Regions from separate parts of the Candidatus Caldatribacterium saccharofermentans genome, predicted to be linked through region 1. Evidence: riboswitches for the same ligand, from Rfam matches in the RefSeq annotation. Region 1 holds a riboswitch; each other region holds the start of a gene.
What was found. A riboswitch is a leader RNA that binds a small molecule or an ion and turns the genes downstream of it on or off. The one in region 1 is predicted to bind cobalamin.
Positions count from the first base shown of each region.

Region 1 (2,186 bases):
CCCCTCTTTGAGCACAAGAAGTGGAAGGAGCGAGAAGTCGGCCGTGGCATGGACAATCCGCTCAAAGAGGAAGGTGTACGCTTCAGGCAGGGCGTAGGATGGAAGGATGCTCCGGATCATCCTGAGGCTCAGCCGCTCAATGTCCTGTCCCCGCATGGGTGAGGAGTTCCTCCACTCTCTCCCAGAGCATCCTCACGAAAGTTTCCTCCTGAAGGAGTCCCCGGGGGAGAACTTCCACCGTGAACCCTTCCTCTCTGAGTCTTTCTCTTAAGGAACCACGGCCTTCGGCGATATCTTTTTTGAAGTGGTGTCCAGTAAAGAACATGAGGGGCCAGAGGATGACCCTCTGTGCGATCTTTCTGAGCCTTGGGAGGAGCTCTGCAAGGTTCGGGCTTCCCTCAAGCACCACCACACCGCTTTGGGGGCCGAAAGCCCGGGTTACGAGCCTGTCGAATTCCCTGTAGGCACTTTCGCCCTCTCTGCTTCCGTGCCCTACAAAGACGATGGCTGTACCCCGGTCTTTGAGGTGCGGGGCCACAAGGGGGGTGAAGGCAGCGACCACCGCTTTTTGGTCCTCTGGTGTTCCAAGGAGCGCTCGTCCGAAGAGCATTTCCGCAAAGAGGGGGTTTCCCCGGATATCCCTGAGGGTTGTGAGAGCAGCGCAGAAGTTCAGGACTGCAGTGTACACCGCTCCAGGGACAATGAGAAGCGGCTGGACGACCACACGGGTGTACCCTGCGTCGTGGATCTGTCCGAAGGTGGTGAGGAGACCTTCCATCCCGTGGTGTCTTTGCACCGTGGGGGAAACAAAAGACGAGAAAACCCCGACGCCTCTCAGGACTTCCTGTGCCCGCTTCAGGAAGCCCTCAAAGTCCTCCAGGGGCTCCGGTTGCGTTGTGCCAAAAGCCGCAAAGAGTATGGCGGTCCTCATCGTCCTCAAAAAAGAAAAGCTCCGTTCTCTGTCCTCCGCAGAGAACGAGCACCGCTTCCCGGGCCGGTCTCCTGACTCGAAGGTCCAAGCCTACTCGACCCGCCTTCCCGGACTTTCCCCGGTGGCATCGTGGGCCTTTCGTCCCTTCTCACAGTGGCGGGACCGTGCCGGATTCGCACCGGCTTCCCGAACACCCAGGAAGGACCCTTTTTCCGTATTATACCATGGGCGTGGTACAATAAACCACAAAGTAGCCAGAGGAGGGATGGCGCATGCTCCAGACGATAACGCTTGAGACCACGGCGAAAGAAGAAGTCATCGACATCACGGATCAGGTGGCCCGGATTGTGGCGGAAGCCCAGGTCGAGGAAGCTGGAGTCTTCGTCTACGTCCCTCACGGCGATGCGGCGGTCAACATCCAGGCCGGAAAACCCAGGACCTCAGAGCCGCCGCTCAATGACCTCTTGAAGAAGGTCCTGGAGAGAGAAGAGTTTGAAAAGCCGGAAACCGGTGCGGCCTTTGTGGCTCCTACCGAGGTCCTCATCGCCCACCGGGGCAGGCTCCTTCTTGGGGAGGACCAGCGGATCTACTTCTACGAGTTCAATGGTCCAAAGAAGCGTTCGGTGTACGTCCTCGTCATTCCTTCTTCTGCTCGCTGGGGGAACTGAGTCACCTCGTTCCCCCGCCTCACTGGTCTTTGGGAAAGACCCCGGCGTGGGCTGCCCGGATGTCCTCCACCGAGAAGAAGGCCGAAGGACTGACGGCGCGAATGATGCTGAGGACTTTCCGGAGGTCCCTTCGCCGGACCACGGTGAAAATGAGTTTCACCGGTCCCCGGGTGCCCTGTCCGTTGAAAACCGTGACGCCGAATCCTTCGCGCTTTAGGGCAGAAAAGAGCCGCTCTCCGTCCTGCTGCAGGATCACTCGCACGATGACGTACCCTATGGCGAACCACTCTTCAATGTAGATACCCAGGAAGTTCCCCAGGGCAAATCCTGCGGCGTACCCCAGGAAGGCAAAAGGCGTCCTTGCATGGGTGATGAGCTGGCTCACCACTACAATCCAGATGAGGACCTCGAAGAACCCAAGGAGCGGGGCAAGGCTCCTCTTCCCGCGGGCGGTGAGGATGATGCGCAGGGTTCCCAGGCTCACATCGCCTACCCGGGAAGCGAAGACAAAAAGTGGCAGTATGACGTTCCCGTACCAGTCGAACCCCTCCATGATTCTCCCCTATTGTACCATGACGTTTCTGCAC
Region 1 covers NZ_CP187957.1:1,303,611-1,305,796, forward strand. Annotated here, with positions in the region: gene ACPT9Q_RS06605 (precorrin-8X methylmutase) at 1-156, opposite strand, end outside; gene ACPT9Q_RS06610 (sirohydrochlorin cobaltochelatase) at 137-931, opposite strand; cobalamin riboswitch at 976-1,144, opposite strand; gene ACPT9Q_RS06615 (YjbQ family protein) at 1,204-1,599, shown strand; gene ACPT9Q_RS06620 (DUF2179 domain-containing protein) at 1,619-2,152, opposite strand; gene ACPT9Q_RS06625 (alpha/beta hydrolase) at 2,089-2,186, opposite strand, start outside.

Region 2 (2,186 bases), 150 kb from region 1:
ATCAGCGATAGCATGGAGGTTTTCCAGGACTTCCCGGCCACAGGAAGGGACGCCCAGAGCATACAGGGTTCCCTCGAGGAGCGGTTCCTCCCTTTTTGGGGTTCTTCGGCCAAGAACGGTTATCCCAAGGCCGGTGGCTGAGGTAGGGACGTTCTTCTCTGTAGAGAAGACGCAGGGGAGATCCTCTTTGCCGATGGTGCGGAGTTCCCGGGAGATTCCCCTTTGCACTTCTTCAATCCAGGGATAGGGTTCCATACTCAGGGTTACAGAAAGCGCCAGAGGCTCTCCTCCCGCCGCAAGGATTTCTGCCAGGGCAACCCGGGCGGTGAACTGAGCGGATACTTCGAGGGGGACAGAGAGACTGTCCCCCGGTTTTGGTCCTATCCCACCAAGGGCGTCACAGGCCACGAGGAGTTCCTCTTTGCCAGTGTTCACCACAAGGCAATCCCGGTTCATCGCCGTGCCAACGCCCGGTGAAGAAGGGCGGCAAGGAAGACGTTGACAAAGGATCCTACAAGGAGGGAGAGCAGGATACCGAAGAAGAACCCCCACCCGAAAAGGGGGACGACGCTCAGCGGGGCAAAGACGCCGTTGAGAACGGTGCCCACAAGGACGGCCCCAGGGTACTTCCACCGCAGGAAGGCAAAACGAAAGGCCAGGGCAATGCCTGCCATCTCCAGGGCAATCACAAGATGCACAAAAGCCCCCAGGGGGAACCCGACGTTCAGGGAAGTCAGAATGTGCCCCAGAAAGGCGATGAGCGCTCCCTCAGGGTATCCCAAAAACAGGGCACCGAAAAATCCTGGAAGGGAGTCTAAAGCCACGGTTCCGGTGGGGCTGGGGATTTTCACGAACGACCCCACAACGCTCAAGGCCACGAGGGTAGCCACAAGGCTCAGGCGAAGGGGGAAAGAAGTGCTCAGAGCTTTCCGTTCCATCGGCATCCTCCTTTCCTGAAATGAAAAAAGCCCTCAGGCAATGCCTGAGGGCTTTGCCATCACCCTCTTTGGCGCTTCCGTGGCAGGTCTTCTGGCTCAGGTTCCTCGGAAGGAGACCCTTCCCAGCTTTCGCCAGTGGCTATGCTCTCCTTCCTCCCCATCACAGCGGCGGGTCCGCGCCGGACTTTCACCGGACTTCCCTATTCTCCCCAAAAAGGGGCACCACGGAAGGGAACCAGTTTTTCTACTTTTTCCTGTATTATAGCGCTTTTTGTGGTTCTTACAAGGAGGACGGGAGAGAAAAACCCCGTTAGCGGAAATTTATCGGGGGTTCCAACTTGGTATATGGGAAGCACTCTGGAGGTAGGGTCCCATGGTATCAGAGTTCCAGAGAGTTCTGGAATTTTCTCTCCATTTCCTGAAGGAATGGATTTCCAGGAATTTGAGGAAAGGCTCTGGGAGACCATGAATACCATCCTCACCCTGTTTGGGGATGTCACCCCAAGGAAGAACCTCCTTTGGACACGAAGACATCAGAGAATACCTGTACCTCCTCGACGACCAGGTTGGTTTTGGGAAGAAAAGGATTGATTCTCTCCTGGAAGCCCTGGTCCTTTCCCCCAAAGAGAAGGGAAGAAAGAGGAGGAAGAAGTCCAGAATCCTTGGGAAACTCTCTACGTCCATGAGGGGAAGGAAGTCTCAAGCTCAGGGAGAGCCAAGCTCAAGAATCCCCACTACTTTGCCGGTTGCTATGAGGACACCGAAGAGCTCTTCCTCGAGGTCCTCGAGTACCTGGAGGAACACTATGACCTCGACACGGTACAGGAGATCTTCCTCTGTGGTGATGGGGCCTCCTCCCCAAGAAAGGACTGGAGATCATCCCCAAGGCCACCTTCATCCTGGACCGCTTCCACCTTGGGAAACGCATCCGAGAAGCCCTGCCCCGGGATGGCTCAGAAGAGGAACTCTGGAAGGCAGTTGAAGAGAGTTCCTGGGAGGAAGTGGAAGCCTTGCTCCTCAAGGCCCTCTCCCGGGGTAAGAATTCCAGAGACCAAAGAGGCCTTGAAAACCTCTACATCTACCTCTCCGGAAACTCGCGGGGGAATCCAGAATGCCAGGCACCATAGAGAGCTGGAATTGCGAATCAGTGCCGAAGCCCACAAAAGCCTATCCTCTCAGCTCGACTCTCCCATCGTCCCATGGGCTGGGGGAGGAAAGGGGTGGACCGCAGATATCTCCGAGTTTTGA
Region 2 covers NZ_CP187957.1:1,450,875-1,453,060, forward strand. Annotated here, with positions in the region: gene ACPT9Q_RS07350 (AIR synthase related protein) at 1-456, opposite strand, end outside; gene ACPT9Q_RS07355 (ECF transporter S component) at 453-944, opposite strand; cobalamin riboswitch at 1,003-1,180, opposite strand; gene ACPT9Q_RS07360 (hypothetical protein) at 1,139-1,438, opposite strand; partial or broken gene ACPT9Q_RS07365 (hypothetical protein) at 1,614-1,733, shown strand; gene ACPT9Q_RS07370 (hypothetical protein) at 1,838-2,065, shown strand; gene ACPT9Q_RS07375 (hypothetical protein) at 2,159-2,186, shown strand, end outside.
Region 2: linked by a shared signal. The riboswitch ahead of ACPT9Q_RS07355 (ECF transporter S component) and the one ahead of ACPT9Q_RS06610 (sirohydrochlorin cobaltochelatase) in region 1 are both predicted to bind cobalamin.

Region 3 (2,186 bases), 1.1 Mb from region 1:
CGTGCCCGGAGCATCGATGATTTCGTACAATTCTCCTCCGTGTTCCACGTAACTCCGCAAAAAGTCCACTGTTGTCCCCGGATAATTTGAGGAAAAAGCGTAGACACCGCTTATCTGGGTGAAAATAACGCTTTTCCCGACATTGGGGTTTCCCGCAAGGACGATTCGCCTTAGTGTTCTACCCGCACGAGAATCCTCTGGGCTATGCCTCTGCCCAGGGCGATCTCCTGCTGCCCCAGACGAATGACAACCGGTCCCTTGCCGATAATGGAGCTGACCTTTTCGATTCTCTTCCCGGGCACGACTCCGAGAACCCATAACCTCCTCACCATCCCTTCCCCACCATCAATCCGGACAATTTCTCCTTTTCCACCGGTTTCCATCTCCACCAGAGAACGGATGTCTTCCACAGTCTCAGCCCCCCTCGGATGTCACCGGCAACGCGGACACAAACCGTAGAAATAGATGTGATAGGAGTGAACGACAAATCCCTGTTTCTGCTCGAACTCCTTTCGCAGACGCTGCAAGAACTGCTCCTCTTCCTGGGTCATCCCCTCACAGTCCACAACCTGACCGCACTGGGTGCAGATCAGGTGGTGGTGGAACTGTGCCGTACGGCAAATCTCGTAGTGTTCCCTGCCATCGCCAAAGTTGACTTTTCGGAGAATCCCCATGCGCAGGAGAAGGTCAAGATTCCGGTACACCGTTGCTATGCCGACTTTCTTTTTCTTTGCCCTCAGATGCTCGTACACATCCTCGGCAGAGAGGTGCTGCCCTTTTTCCTCAAACACCTCAAGAATGGCCCGGCGCGAGGGTGTCGCTTTCTTGTTGAAGCGATGGAAAACATCTTTCCAGCTCTCCGGCAAGTCCTTCACCTCAATGAAAAATATTATCATTTTCCATTATAACAGACAATGTCAAGGACTCGCCTGCCGGACTCTACTCTGGTATAATTTTTCCCGTGCAGGTGCCCCTTGGGGCTGAAAAGGGAAGTGGGTGCAATTCCCACACGGTCGCGCCACTGTGATGGGGAGTCCCCTCCTCTATGCCACTGGGCAACCGGGAAGGCGGAGAGGACGATGAACCTCAGTCAGGAGACCTGCCTGCACAGAGAACTCTGTACTCGCGCTCGACGAGGAAGGAGTGGAAAGGTATGGATGTTCCCTCTCGGGGTAGCGAGTACCTCGGAGAGAGGGAAAAGTGAAAAAAGCGCTCCTTTTTGCCACCGGGGTCGATGAGCGCCTCCCCCTTGTCCTTCGGGAGCGCTACCTGGCCCTTCCGGAGAGGGAATTTCTGGGAATCCTCAGAGAAACCGGGTGTTCTGCCTTTGTCCTCCTTGAGACCTGCCAGCGACTTGAGGTGTACGGTACAGTAGAAGAAGAATCCTTCCGGAGAGAGGACCTCCTTCAGCGCCTTTTCCCCCTCCCTGGCCCTTACAGAACCTGTGTGTTTTACCTTGAGAACGCCGATGCTGTTCGGCGTCTCTTTCGAATTGCCGCAGGCCTTGAGTCGGCCCTCCGTGGTGAGGTGCATATCCTGGGGCAGCTGAAGCGAGCCTGGGAGAAGGCTCACCGGAACGGCCACACCAACAAACTCCTGAACGCCCTCTTTCAGGACGCCCTGCGAGTGGGGAAAAAAGTCCGGAGATCCCTCCGTAGAGAACAGGCGTTGAGGTCTTTCGGTTCCCTTGTCGCCGAGGTACTTGAAGAACTTCTGGGCTCCCTTGAGGGGAAAAGCGTCTGTATTCTCGGCTGGGGGACCCTGGGGCGCTCCGTCGCCGGGACACTCCTCTCCCGAAAAGCAGGAACAATCTTCGTCTTTTCGCGGCACCTCCACCACATTCCCCAGGAAAAGCCCTTCGTGGCGATTGCAGAGAAAAGCGTGCTCAAAGAAGTCCTCGCCCAATCCCACGCAGCGGTGTGCACTTCAGGCTCAGCTCGTCATCTCTTTGCCCCTGAAGACCTTGACGAAGCAGCCCTTCCTCAAGTGCTCGTTGACCTTGCTCTTCCCCGAGCTATCGACCCGGCGCTGGCTCAAGGAAAGAAGCTCCTGGACCTTGAGACCTTCCTCAATCTTGCCCGGGAACGAACCCTGCCCTTCGCTCAGGAGTCCGAACACCTCGAAGCATTGATCGCGGAAGAGGTCGAGCGCTTCCTGCGAAAATGGCGAGGCTTCCGGGCTGACCC
Region 3 covers NZ_CP187957.1:157,855-160,040, forward strand. Annotated here, with positions in the region: gene ACPT9Q_RS00860 (FeoB small GTPase domain-containing protein) at 1-165, opposite strand, end outside; gene ACPT9Q_RS00865 (FeoA domain-containing protein) at 171-410, opposite strand; gene ACPT9Q_RS00870 (Fur family transcriptional regulator) at 432-875, opposite strand; cobalamin riboswitch at 949-1,121, shown strand; gene ACPT9Q_RS00875 (hypothetical protein) at 1,201-2,186, shown strand, end outside.
Region 3: linked by a shared signal. The riboswitch ahead of ACPT9Q_RS00875 (hypothetical protein) and the one ahead of ACPT9Q_RS06610 (sirohydrochlorin cobaltochelatase) in region 1 are both predicted to bind cobalamin.

Region 4 (2,186 bases), 150 kb from region 1:
GGGCAAGGACCACCCGGGGGAGGCGGATGGCAAAGAGGATGGTCCGCTCACTCGGGGAAAGTCCCTCAGGATAGAAGAGGGCCAGAGAATCGGAGAGCGCATACCGTCCCTGACCCACCCCCTGGGCGACAAACAAACTCACCCCGCAAAGGGCAATAAAGCCAAAAAGAAGAAAAGGTTTTCGGAACCTCTTCCGCCGCTTCATGGCTCATGATTATACTCCCAAAAGAGAAGGGAGGAGAAGAGTATGCCCAGCGGGCAATCCCTGGTTTTCCGGAACGAGGACATTCAAGCCATTGTCCTGGAGATTCCTGAAGGCCACAAACACCTCCGCACCACCATCGTCCTCCAGGATGGCACTACCCTGACCTTTCAAGAAGCCACCATCGCGAATCTCGTCCGGGCCTACATAACCGTCACAACGCATCCGACAAAACAGCGGGTGGTCCTCACCGGAGCGCGGCTTCCCTTGCGCAAGGAAGGATACGCCGAATGGCAGCTTCTTGAGGAAGACGAGATCACTCCTTCGAAGACTGGTACGGTCCAAAAATCTCCGGATGGATAATGGAGGCAAAGATGCGCAGAGCCTGGGTTATCCGGGGACCAGGACGGGAGACGATGTCGCTGTCGACCACGAATACCCGGCCTTGCTGTACCGCCTGGAGGACTTTGAGCCGTGTATCGGAGACGATGAAGTTGTAGGGGAGGTTTTCCCCGTGGGCGCTCACCACGGTGATGATATCGGGATTCCGGCGGAGGAGCTCTTCAAGGTCGAGGGTCACGTACCCCGAGAGGTCCTCTACTACGTTTTTCCCTCCAGCGAGGGTGATGAACTCATGGATGAAGGTGTCCTTCCCCGCCGTCCAGAGAGGGTTGTGCCAGATGACGTGGAACACCCGGGGTTTTTCCTCCTCAGAAAGACCGGAAACCCTGGCCTGAACTTCCTGGACGTTCCTCTCCATGGCTTGAGCCAGGGCCTCTCCTTCCTTTTCCTTCCCAAGGAGGAGAGCAACCTTCCGGATGCTTTCGATGACCTGGGGAATAGACTTTGGGTCAAGGACGAACACCGGGTACCCGAGTTTGGTCAGCCGCTCAATGACCTCAGGAGGCGTCAGGGACCCGGCAAGCACAAGGTCCGGGTCAAGGCGAACGATTGCCTCAAGGTCAACTTCGGTGATGCTCCCGATTTTCTCCTTTTTCTTCGCCTCCTCAGGGTAATCGCAGTACGTCGTGACCCCCACAAGGCTTCCCTCCGCCCCCAGGGCAAAGACGATCTCGGTGTTCGCCGGGGTGAGGGAAATGACCCGCGCTGCAGGGGAAGACAAAGTGATCGTTCGCCCAGTATCGTCGGTGACCTCAAGCCCAAAAGCCGAAGAGAGCAGGAAGAGAGAGCAAAAAACAGCAAGAAGGAGAACTCTTCGCCTCATCGCCCATACCCCCTTGAGAATTCGCGAAGGAGGAGGGGGAGAGGGAGGGCTATGCTCCATGCCTGGGGCGGAGTCCAGGACACTTTCCCACCTCCTCTTTCCGCGAAGAGTGGTTGGGATGCGCTTCAGGCAGGTCTCCTGGCTTCCGGATCATCGCTTAAGGCGCGCCTTCCCGGGTTTCCCCAGTGGCACATGCACCCTGCTCCCCGGTCACAGTGGCGGGACCGCGCCGGATTCCCACCGGCTTCCCTATTAAGGACCACGTCCACCTGAAACGAACCACTGTAAGTATACCACACTCTGTGGTACAATGAACACTACACCCAGAAAGAAGGCAATGCGATGCTTTGCGAGGACATCGAAAAACTTGCTCAGGACCTCTCGGGGAAACTCGAGGAAAAGCGAGGTGTTTTCACCCTCACCGTGACTCTTGCCGAACGAAGGGGGTTTTTGCGGAAAGACCGCCTTGAGTACGTTGCCCGCTTCCGCATCGATGACAGTGCCAAAGTGCTCCACTTCTCCGAAATGCTGCAAGAACGGGGTTCGGGAATTGCCTCCGGTGAGGACATCCAGGGCTTTGGCGTTACAAAGGAGGTCACGCGGGTCACTCCCGGCCCAAGAAGCGGCACCATTGAGGAGCAATCGAACCTCTTCGGGGCAAAGTATGAGTACCGATTTGACTATGGGGCAATTCGAAAGGCTTTCGCAGAGGCTGCAGAAAGGCACGGCTTTCGGTTTGAGTACCACGCTGGTTTTGGC
Region 4 covers NZ_CP187957.1:1,154,732-1,156,917, reverse strand. Annotated here, with positions in the region: gene ACPT9Q_RS05880 (iron chelate uptake ABC transporter family permease subunit) at 1-205, opposite strand, end outside; gene ACPT9Q_RS05875 (hypothetical protein) at 248-565, shown strand; gene ACPT9Q_RS05870 (helical backbone metal receptor) at 519-1,427, opposite strand; cobalamin riboswitch at 1,539-1,715, opposite strand; gene ACPT9Q_RS05865 (hypothetical protein) at 1,770-2,186, shown strand, end outside.
Region 4: linked by a shared signal. The riboswitch ahead of ACPT9Q_RS05870 (helical backbone metal receptor) and the one ahead of ACPT9Q_RS06610 (sirohydrochlorin cobaltochelatase) in region 1 are both predicted to bind cobalamin.